Regions from separate parts of the Streptomyces sp. NPDC091287 genome, predicted to be linked through region 2. Evidence: riboswitches for the same ligand, from Rfam matches in the RefSeq annotation. Region 2 holds a riboswitch; the other holds the start of a gene.
What was found. A riboswitch is a leader RNA that binds a small molecule or an ion and turns the genes downstream of it on or off. The one in region 2 is predicted to bind glycine.
Positions count from the first base shown of each region.

Region 1: it holds a riboswitch for glycine, as region 2 does, so the genes downstream of both, gcvT (glycine cleavage system aminomethyltransferase GcvT) here and gcvP (aminomethyl-transferring glycine dehydrogenase) in region 2, are expected to answer to the same signal.

Region 1 covers NZ_JBIVUV010000035.1:7,110-12,755, reverse strand. The annotation lists gene ACIQRW_RS37245 (enhanced serine sensitivity protein SseB C-terminal domain-containing protein) at 1-776, opposite strand, end outside; gene ACIQRW_RS37240 (enhanced serine sensitivity protein SseB) at 944-1,714, opposite strand; gene ACIQRW_RS37235 (AAA family ATPase) at 1,785-2,477, opposite strand; glycine riboswitch at 2,653-2,750, shown strand; gene gcvT (glycine cleavage system aminomethyltransferase GcvT) at 2,925-4,049, shown strand; gene gcvH (glycine cleavage system protein GcvH) at 4,193-4,570, shown strand; gene glyA (serine hydroxymethyltransferase) at 4,590-5,646, shown strand, end outside.
Region 2 covers NZ_JBIVUV010000030.1:61,456-67,101, reverse strand. The annotation lists gene ACIQRW_RS36225 (bifunctional nuclease family protein) at 1-422, shown strand, start outside; gene ACIQRW_RS36220 (MerR family transcriptional regulator) at 591-1,217, shown strand; gene ACIQRW_RS36215 (DNA polymerase IV) at 1,331-2,788, shown strand; gene ACIQRW_RS36210 (PRC-barrel domain-containing protein) at 2,710-3,081, opposite strand; glycine riboswitch at 3,214-3,311, shown strand; gene gcvP (aminomethyl-transferring glycine dehydrogenase) at 3,505-5,646, shown strand, end outside.

The DNA of each region.
Region 1 (5,646 bases), on a different contig from region 2:
CCGGCGGGGGCGTGCGCCTCGCGGTCGTAGAAGGGGCGGGCGTTCGCGCGCAGCCACATGCCGACCGGGTCGTACTCGTCGGACAGGGCGACGGTGGAGACGGGCAGCCCCTCGGGGACCGCGCCGACCGACTGCCGCATCATCTCCCGCACCGATTCGACGGAGGCGCGGCCGGTGTCGTAGAGGTCGAGGCCGATCGCGAGATACGGGACGCCGACCGCGGGGTGCACCCAGGCGCGGCGCAGCGAGCGGATCGCGGGGGTGCGGTGGGCGTTCTGGGTGAGCAGGGCGTAGAACTGCGGGAGTTCGATGGCGGGGTCGGAGAGCCGGAGCGGTCCGGCGGGCAGCCGGTCCAGGCCGGTGGCGATGCGCCGCAGGTCGAGCCAGGGAATGCCGACGCCGCCGCCGGGGGCGTGCGGATTGAGCCAGATGCCCCAGCGGTCGGGGAACAGGGCGCGGGCGATGTCGCGTCCGGTGACCAGCTCGTGGGCCCGGTTCCAGCCACTGGCGGAGAGCTCCTGGGCGGAGGTGACGCAGGGGGCGTAGCCCAGGCCGTCGATCTCCATGTTCCCGTACTGGGCGTCCGGTGAGCCGGCCGTGCCGTGCCAGAGCAGCATCCAGACCCGGCCCTCGGCTACCGCGGCGAGCAGCGCCTCGTAGGCGTCGTAACGCCCCGGGGTCACCTGGCGCAGCATGTGCTCGACCTTCCCCGAGGCACTCGACTCCGCTCGATCGGGGAAGGCCCCACTGGCCGCCGCGGTGCCTGACGCACTCACCCTGGGTTCCGCCCCTCGTCGATCCGTCGCGTTCGCGCCACCGCTCCCGGGCACACGGGAGCGACCACGCCATCAAACCAGCTTATGCGCCGATTCTGGCACCGACTTGACGCCCTGGTCCGGCGGTGCCCGGTCCCGTCGCCGTCAGTGGTCCTCGCGGCGGTGGATCAGTGGCCCTCGCGCCGGTAGAACGGGCGCACTTTCTCCCGCATCCAGTCGCCGACGAGGTCCTCCGCCACATCCAGCAGGACCAGGTTGACCGGCCAGGGCACCTGGACCCGGCCGAGCGCGCGGCCGATGGCGTCCATGGGCGCGCTCTGTCCCGCGCCGTCCCAGGTGACGAACTCGACGCCGACGAAGAGGACCGGGTCGCCGCCCTCGATGCTGGCCAGCGCCCGGCGTGCGGTGCTCACCACTCCGGTGGCCCCGAACTCCTCGGAGACCGCGGTGAGGAAGTCGACCGGGTCGTGCTGCCAGTCCGGCTCGAACAGCCGGACCCGGCCGCCGGTGGCGGGCCCGTCCAGGGCGGTGCGGCCGGCCCGGCAGAGCTCGGCGACGGCGGGCGGCGGAAGCGGTATGCCGACCGCGCCGCCCGGATTGACGGCGATGCCGACCTGTGGGGGCAGGCCCCGGGCGAAGTCGCGGGCGGGCGCGACGGTGAAGGACATGTGGCTGCCGACGCAGCTGAGGAACTGGGCCTCGGAGCTGAAGACGGGGACGAAGGCCGCGCCGTCGATCTCCATCATCGGCAGGTCGAGGTCCGCGCTGGCGGGGGTGCCGCCGTTCGGCAGCGGCACCCAGACGGAGCTGCGGCCGAGCACCTCGACGAGGCGGCCGCCCGCGTCGGGGACGCCGAGCGAGGCCGTCAGCACCTCTTCGAGCTCGTTGGCGGGCCACCCCTGCTGGGGGTGTGCCGGTGCGGGTGCCGGAATGTCCACTGCCTCTGTGCCCTCTCTCCACCGCCTCGGCCGCGCCCGGCGGCCTCTGCTCCGGCCAGCACCTTAACGGTCAGCGGGCGGTGGAAGCCTCGTCGGCCGTGAAGGAGATCCGGCCGAGCGCTCCCGCGGCCTCGCGGTCCAGCAGCACCGCGGAGGTGCAGCCGGCGGGCAGCAGCCCCTGTTCGGTGTCGCGGAGCAGCCGGGCGACCGCGTGCCGGTGGCGGGCGAAGGCGTAGCCGGAGACGCCGCGCCCACGCTCGCGCTGTCCCTGCCGCGCCACCTCGGGTGTCACGTCGAGCAGGATCAGATGGAGGGTGCGGCCCCGGCTCTCGGCGTGCCGGGCGAGCCAGCGGCGTACCCAGGTCTGGGTGCCGCAGTCGTGCACGACGACGGATTCACCGGAGCGCAGGGCGCTCCAGAGGCCGAGGTAGTGCGCGGCGCGGACCAGGGGGCGGTAGAGGGCGTAGGGCAGTAAACGGGGCAGGGCGGCGGCCCAGCTGTCGCGGGTGTTCTGGGAGTCGATGGCGCGGCCCTGCGCGGCCCGCCGGATGAGGGTCGACTTCCCGCTGCCGGGGAGCCCGGAGACCACGACGACGTCACCGGCGGTGAGGTCGAGGCTGTACGGGCCGCAGGCGGTGCGCCCGCGCAGGTCGCGTACCACCGGAGCGCCTCCCGTCAGCAGCTCCCGCGCGGGAGCGCCGGGCTGTGCGGGCATCGCGCCGTGCGCGACCCCCGCGGTCGGTGCCGACCGCTGCAACGTCATCGCCCATCCCCCTGCCGTCGTGTCCCCCACGCCTGCCCCTGAAGTGTAAAGAAAAGGCAATGAGGCACAACCGTGTCAGGGCCTGTTGTAGCCGTATTCACCTGCGTGGGGACCGGGCCCCCCACTCTCCCCCAATGCATGCGATGATGACCCCGCCAACTGCATACCGGCCGTTCGAATCCGCGCGGGAGAGTTCCGGCCACAGTGTGAGCCGGGCGCCGAAGGAGCAAGATCCTCCCTTGAATCTCTCAGGCCCCGTACCGCGTGGATGAGGCAGATCTGAAAAGCGAGCCGTTCCGCGGCTCCACCCAAGGTGCAAGCCGAGCCCCCTGATCCGGGGCGCCCTCCAGGGGCATACCCCGTCGGGGGCTATCGGCGAACCTCTCAGGTTCCGATGACAGATGGGGAGGATTCGTCCTGACGTCGTCATGCCCTGGAGCCGTATCCATGAGCACTGCCCCCCGTCTTACCGCCCTCGACGCACTGCACCGCTCGCTCGGCGCCACCATGACCGACTTCGCGGGCTGGGACATGCCCCTGCGGTACGCCAGTGAGCGCGACGAGCACAACGCCGTACGCACCCGGGCCGGACTCTTCGACCTGTCGCACATGGGCGAGATCACCGTCACCGGGCCCGGGGCCGCCGCCTTCCTGAGCTACGCGCTGGTGGGCAACATCGCCACCGTCGGCAACGGCCGGGCCCGCTACACGATGATCGTCCAGGAGGACGGCGGGATCGTGGACGACCTGATCGTCTACCGCCTGGGCGAGACCGAGGCCCCCGAATACATGGTCGTCGCCAACGCGGGCAACGCGCAGATCGTCCTGGACGCGCTGACCGCCCGGGTCGGCGGCTTCGACGCCGAGGTGCGCGACGACCGGGACGCGTACGCGCTGCTCGCGGTCCAGGGGCCCGAGTCGCCCGCCATCATGAAGGCCGTCACCGACGCCGACCTGGACGGGCTGAAGTACTACGCGGGCCTGCCGGGCACGGTCGCCGGGGTCCCGGCGCTCATCGCCCGTACCGGCTACACCGGCGAGGACGGCTTCGAGCTGTTCGTGGCGCCCGAGCACGCCGAGCAGCTGTGGCGGGCGCTGACCGAGGCCGGCTCCCCGCACGGCCTGATCCCCTGCGGGCTCTCCTGCCGGGACACGCTGCGCCTGGAGGCGGGCATGCCGCTGTACGGGCACGAGCTGACGACCGCGCTCACCCCGTTCGACGCGGGTCTGGGCCGGGTCGTGAAGTTCGAGAAGGAGGGCGACTTCGTCGGGCGCGAGGCCCTGACCGCCGCCGCCGAGCGCGCCGAGACCGCCCCGCCGCGCAAGCTGGTGGGCCTGATCGCCGAGGGCCGCCGGGTCCCGCGCGCCGGTTTCCCGGTCGTCGCCGACGGCAAGGTGATCGGCGAGGTCACCTCCGGCGCCCCGTCCCCGACGCTGGGCAAGCCGATCGCCATGGCCTACGTGGACGCGGCCTTCGCGGCCCCGGGCACCGAGGGCGTGGGCGTGGACATCCGCGGCACGCACGAGCCGTACGAGGTCGTCGCGCTGCCGTTCTACAAGCGCCAGAAGTGACGTCCCGGGAGAATCCGGGCCTTCTCACCGCGTGCGGGCATCACGCTCACCGCGTGCGGGCGTCACGCGAGTGACGTACCTCCGTCTCACACCGTAAGACCACCGTTCATCAGCACTCCCCCGCGTACAGGAGAATTCAGGTCATGAGCAACCCCCAGCAGCTGCGGTACAGCAAGGAGCACGAGTGGCTGTCGGCCCTCGAGGACGGCGTGGCCACCATCGGCATCACGGAGTACGCGGCCAACGCGCTCGGTGACGTCGTCTACGCCCAGCTTCCGGAGGTCGGCGACACGGTGACCGCGGGCGAGACCTGCGGCGAACTGGAGTCGACCAAGTCCGTCAGCGATCTGTACTCGCCGGTGACCGGTGAGGTGACGGCGGCCAACCAGGACGTCGTGGACGACCCCTCGCTGGTGAACTCCGCTCCCTTCGAGGGCGGCTGGCTGTTCAAGGTGCGCGTCGCGGAGGAGCCGGCCGATCTGCTCTCCGCCGACGAGTACACCGCGTTCTCCGGCAACTGAGACCTTAAGGGACCCCCTGATGTCGCTTCTGAACTCCTCCCTCCACGAGCTGGACCCGGACGTCGCCGCCGCCGTCGACGCCGAGCTCCACCGTCAGCAGTCCACCCTCGAAATGATCGCCTCGGAGAACTTCGCTCCGGTCGCCGTCATGGAGGCACAGGGCTCCGTCCTCACCAACAAGTACGCCGAGGGCTACCCGGGCCGCCGCTACTACGGCGGCTGTGAGCACGTCGACGTCGTCGAGCAGATCGCGATCGACCGGATCAAGGCCCTGTTCGGCGCCGAGGCCGCGAACGTGCAGCCGCACTCCGGCGCCCAGGCGAACGCCGCCGCGATGTTCGCGCTGCTGAAGCCGGGCGACACGATCATGGGCCTGAACCTGGCCCACGGCGGTCACCTGACCCACGGCATGAAGATCAACTTCTCCGGCAAGCTCTACAACGTGGTCCCGTACCACGTCGACGAGAGCGGCATCGTGGACATGGAGGAGGTCGAGCGCCTCGCCAAGGAGTCCCAGCCGAAGCTGATCGTGGCCGGCTGGTCCGCCTACCCGCGCCAGCTGGACTTCGCCGCCTTCCGCCGCATCGCGGACGAGGTCGGCGCGTACCTGATGGTCGACATGGCGCACTTCGCGGGCCTGGTCGCGGCCGGTCTGCACCCCAACCCGGTGCCGCACGCCCATGTCGTCACCACCACCACGCACAAGACCCTCGGCGGTCCGCGCGGCGGCGTGATCCTCTCCACCCAGGAGCTCGCCAAGAAGATCAACTCCGCGGTCTTCCCGGGCCAGCAGGGCGGCCCGTTGGAGCACGTGATCGCGGCCAAGGCGGTCTCGTTCAAGATCGCGGCGGGCGAGGAGTTCAAGGAGCGCCAGCAGCGCACCCTGGACGGCGCGCGGATCCTGGCCGAGCGCCTGGTCCAGCCGGACGTCACCGAGGTGGGCGTATCCGTCCTCTCCGGCGGCACCGACGTGCACCTGGTCCTGGTCGACCTGCGCAACTCGGAGCTGGACGGCCAGCAGGCCGAGGACCGGCTCCACGAGCTGGGCATCACGGTCAACCGGAACGCCATCCCCA
Region 2 (5,646 bases):
CGATCGTTCTCCTGCGTGAAGTGGGAGGCGACCGGTACCTCCCCATTTGGATCGGTCCTGGGGAGGCGACCGCGATTGCCTTCGCCCAGCAGGGCATGGCTCCCGCCAGGCCGCTGACCCATGACCTGTTCAAGGATGTGCTCGAGGCCTTGGGCCAGGAGCTCACCGAGGTCCGCATCACGGACCTCCGCGAAGGGGTCTTCTATGCGGAGCTCGTCTTCGCCAGCGGAGTCGAGGTGAGCGCCCGGCCCTCCGACGCCATAGCGCTCGCCCTGCGGACCGGCACGCCGATCTACGGCAGTGACGGCGTGCTGGACGATGCGGGCATCGCGATCCCCGACGAGCAGGAGGACGAGGTGGAGAAGTTCCGCGAGTTCCTCGATCAGATCTCTCCGGAGGACTTCGGTACGAACAGTCAGTGACCGTCCCGCAGGGGTGCTGTCAGCGCATCCGACAAGCCTTTCCCGGAAACGAGACACGGGAAACCACCCTCAGGGTGATTATCACTCGGCGTGCCGAGTGTGGCGATCGTTGACGCACCCCGAGTGACTGCCTACCTTCGAGTGGGCAGGTCAAGGACGGAGGTCGGCGTGAGAAGCAGCGGCGACGGTACGGCGGCGGGTGGGCCGTATCCGCAGCACGGCAGTGGAGCCGACCACGCCATCAGGCAGCCGGTTCAACCGGCAGCGGTGGCAGCGGGCGGCGTGGCAGCGGCGAGCGATGCCGGCGACATCGGCTATCGCGGACCGACGGCGTGCGCGGCGGCGGGGATCACCTACCGCCAGTTGGACTACTGGGCCCGTACGGGACTGGTCGAGCCCAGTGTGCGCCCGGCTTACGGGTCGGGGACCCAGCGTCTCTACAGTTTCCGGGACGTGGTGCTCCTCAAGATCGTCAAGCGGTTCCTGGACACCGGGGTCGCCCTGCAGAACATCCGCACCACGGTCCAGCATCTGCGGGCCCGCGGTTTCCAGGATCTTGAGCGCATGACGCTGATGAGCGACGGAGCCACGGTCTACGAGTGCTCCTCGCCCGACGAGGTCGTCAGCCTGCTCCAGGGCGGGCAGGGAGTCTTCGGGATCGCCGTCGGCGTCGTCTGGCGGGACGTGGACGCGGCGCTCTCGCAGCTGCACGGCGAGCGGGTCGACACCGGCGAGACGCTCGTCGGCCACAACCCCGCCGACGAGCTGGCGCGGCGCCGCAACCGCGCCGTCTGAGCACCCCGGAACCACAGCACGGCGGGAAGCACGAACAGGACGACGGGCCGGTCCGGCACCCCACGGGGCGCCGGACCGGCCCGTTGTCAGTGCCGTAGGGCAGCATCGACGGTGTGAGACCCGCGCCCACCATCCTTCACCTGGACATGGACGCCTTCTACGCGTCGGCGGAGCAGGCGGCCAAGCCGAGCCTGCGCGGCAAGGCGGTCGTGGTGGGCGGCCTCGGACCGCGCGGAGTGGTCGCCACCGCCTCGTACGAGGCCCGGCGCCTGGGCGTGCACTCGGCGATGCCCACCGCACAGGCCCGGCGGCTCGCACCGAACGCCGCCTACCTGGTGCCTCGCTTCTCGCTGTACCGGACGGTGAGCGACCAGGTGATGGAGCTCCTGGGGCGGCTGTCGCCCCTGGTGGAGCCGCTCAGCCTGGACGAGGCCTTCGTGGACCTGGAGGCCGGCGGGACGGCCGACGACGCGGCGTCGGCCCGTGCGACGGGTGAAGGACTGCGGACGGCCATCCGCGCGGTGACCGGCCTCAGCGGATCCGTCGGGCTGGCCGATTCCAAGATGCTCGCCAAGATCGCCTCCGAGGAGGCCAAGCCCGACGGACTGCTGCTCATCGAGCCCGGCACCGAGCGTGAGCTGCTCGCCCCCAGGTCCGTGCGCATCCTGCCGGGGGTCGGCCCGGCCACCGGCGACCACCTCAGACGCGCCGGGATGACCACCGTCCACGATCTGGCCGAGGCGGGCGAGGCGGAACTCGTACGGCTGGTCGGCAAGGCCCACGGCCACGGGCTCTACCGGATGGCGCTGGGGCTCGACGACCGGCCGGTGGTCGCCGAGCGGGACGCCAAGTCCGTATCGGTGGAGGACACCTTCGACGTGGACCTGCACGACCGGGTGCGGGTGCGGGCCGAGGTGGAGCGGCTGGCCGTCCGGTGCGTGGAGCGGCTGCGCGCCGCCGACCGGTCGGGCCGCACGGTGGTGCTGAAGGTGCGCCGCTACGACTTCTCCACGCTGACCCGCTCCGAGACGCTCAGAGGCCCCACGGACGACCCCACAGTGGTCCGTGAGGCGGCGGGGCGGCTGCTGGAGTCCGTCGACACCACGGGGGGCGTACGGCTGCTGGGGGTCGGTGTGACGGGGCTGGCCGACTACACCCAGGAGGACCTGTTCGCCCAGGCCGCCGACGCCCGGGAGCTCGCTCAACGGGCCCAGGAGGAGCACCGGGCGCCGGGGGAGGGCGAGGAGGAGAACGTGGCGGCCGAGCCCGAGCCGGACAGCGCGGAACTGCTCGCCGCGCGGCGCTGGCCCGCCGGGCACGACGTGCACCACGAGGAGCACGGGCACGGCTGGGTGCAGGGGAGTGGCGTGGGCCGCGTCACCGTCCGGTTCGAGGAGCCGTGGAGCGCACCCGGCCGGGTGCTGACGTTCCGCATCGACGACCCGCTGCTGCGGCCCGCCGACCCGCTGCCGCTCGTCCGTGACGCGGCCGACTACTCCTCCTGGCCCGCCAGCCTGCCGAAGTCCCGGTCGGGCGCCGACTGCTCCGAGGGTGGGGAGTCCAGCCCGTAATGGCGGTAGAGCTGCAGTTCCTGCTCGGGCGAGAGGTGCCGGCCGACGCCGAAGTCCGGCGCGCCCTTGATCAAGGCGCGGTCGAAGGGGACGCGCAGCGCGTCCTCGACGAATTCGCTGGGCTCCAGGGGGACGAAGGCGTCCCTGCTGAACAGGCCGGTGCGGACGGCCGCCCACTCGGGCACGCCCGTCGCGTCGTCGAGATAGACCTCATCCACCGTTCCGATCTTGGCGCCCTTGCGATCGAATGCCTTGCGGCCGATCAGGCGGCGCGGATCGATATCGGTCTGCACGGTGCCTCCCACTGGTCGCAACTGCTCAGGGTGGACGCTGTCGCTCCACCAGCACCACACAAGTGCAGATCCGTGGCGTCGGCCACTCGAGAACTCCGGCGCAGTGGCCGCTGGTAGGCTGGCTGTGGCTGCTGACCCCGTGCGGGAGAGTCCTCCGGTGGAGAATCCGGAGGCGCCGAAGGAGCAACTCCTCCCCGGAATCTCTCAGGCCCCCGTACCGCACGGACGAGGTCACTCTGGAAAGCAGGGCGATTCCGTGCGGGCGCAGGCCCAGGCGGACTCGACCCTCACCGACGGTGAAAGTCGGCACGCCCCCGGGCGGGCCGGTGAAGCTCTCAGGTTGAGATGACAGAGGGGGAGGCCGTTCGGGCACCCGCGCCGTGGTGCCCCTCGCAGGTCGTGACAGACCAGGAGGCCTCCACCATGACCCCCCGTCGCACTCCGCTCTCCCAGCTGGAGCAGGGCATTCCGTTCGAGCAGCGCCACATAGGGCCCGACGCCGGAGCCCAGGCGAAGATGCTCGCCCAGGTCGGCTACGGCTCCCTGGACGAGCTCACCGCCGCCGCGGTGCCCGACGTGATCAAGAGCGCGGAGGCCCTGAACCTTCCCTCGGCGCGCACCGAGGCGGAGGTCCTGGCCGAGCTGCGGTCGCTGGCCGACCGCAACGAGGTGCTGGCCCCGATGATCGGCCTCGGCTACTACGGCACCTTCACGCCGCCCGTCATCCTGCGCAACGTCATGGAGAACCCCGCCTGGTACACGGCCTACACGCCGTACCAGCCGGAGATCTCCCAGGGCCGCCTGGAGGCCCTCCTCAACTTCCAGACGATGGTCGCCGAGCTGACCGGGCTGCCCACCTCCGGCGCCTCGCTGCTCGACGAGGGCACCGCGGCCGCCGAGGCGATGGCCCTCGCCCGGCGCGTCGGCAAGGTCAAGAAGGGCGTCTTCCTGGTCGACGCCGACACCCTGCCGCAGACCGTCGCGGTGATCGAGACCCGCGCCGAGCCCACCGGTGTCGAGGTCGTCGTCGCGGACCTGAGCGACGGCATCCCCGCCGAGATCGCCGAGCGCGGCGTCTTCGGCGTCCTGCTCCAGTACCCGGGCGCTTCCGGTGCCGTGCGCCCCATCGAGCCCGTCATCGAGCAGGCCCACGAGCTCGGCGCGATCGTCACCGTCGCCGCCGACCTGCTGGCCCTCACGCTGCTCACCTCGCCCGGCGCGCTCGGCGCCGACATCGCGGTCGGCACCACCCAGCGCTTCGGCGTCCCGATGGGCTTCGGCGGTCCGCACGCCGGCTTCATGGCGGTCCGCGAGAAGTTCGCCCGGTCCCTGCCCGGCCGCCTCGTCGGCGTCTCCGTCGACGCCGACGGCAACAAGGCCTACCGCTTGGCCCTCCAGACCCGCGAGCAGCACATCCGTCGCGAGAAGGCCACCAGCAACATCTGCACCGCGCAGGTCCTGCTCGCCGTCATGGCCGGGATGTACGCGGTCTACCACGGCCCCGACGGGCTGCGGACGATCGCCCGGCGCACCCACCGCTTCGCCGCGATCCTGGCCGACGGACTGCGGAGTGCCGGCGTCGACGTCGTGCACGGCGCGTTCTTCGACACCCTGACCGTGCGCGTCCCCGGAAAGGCCGCGGCCGTCGTCGCGGACGCCCGGGAGCGCGGCGTCAACCTCCGCCTCGTCGACGCCGGCCAGGTCTCCATCGCCTGCGACGAGACCACCACCCGTGCGCAGATCTCCGCCGTCTGGGCCGCCTTCGGCGCCGAGGGCGACATCGAGGCGCTGGACGCGACGGTCGCCGACGCGCTGCCCGAGGGGCTGCTGCGCTCCGACGACATCCTGACCCACCCGGTCTTCCACCAGCACCGCTCCGAGACCGCGATGCTGCGCTACCTGCGCAAGCTCGCCGACCGCGACTACGCGCTGGACCGCGGCATGATCCCGCTCGGCTCCTGCACCATGAAGCTGAACGCGACCGCCGAGATGGAGTCGATCACCTGGCCCGAGTTCGGCGCGCTGCACCCCTTCGCCCCGGCCGACCAGGCGCAGGGCTTCCTCTCCCTCATCCGTGAGCTGGAGGAGCGCCTCGCCGAGGTCACCGGCTACGACGCGGTGTCCCTCCAGCCCAACGCCGGCTCCCAGGGCGAGTTCGCGGGACTGCTGGCCGTCCGCGCGTACCACCGGGCCAACGGCGACGACCAGCGCACCGTCTGCCTCATCCCGTCCTCCGCGCACGGCACCAACGCCGCCAGCGCCGTCATGGCGGGCATGAAGGTCGTCGTGGTGAAGACCGCCGACGACGGCGAGGTCGACATCGCGGACCTGCGCGCCAAGATCGAGCAGCACCGCGACGAGCTGGCCGTGCTCATGATCACCTACCCGTCCACGCACGGGGTGTTCGAGGAGCACGTCGCCGAGATCTGCGGCGAGGTGCACGACGCGGGTGGCCAGGTCTACGTCGACGGCGCCAACCTCAACGCGCTGGTCGGGCTCGCCAAGCCCGGCAAGTTCGGCGGCGACGTCTCGCACCTGAACCTGCACAAGACCTTCTGCATCCCG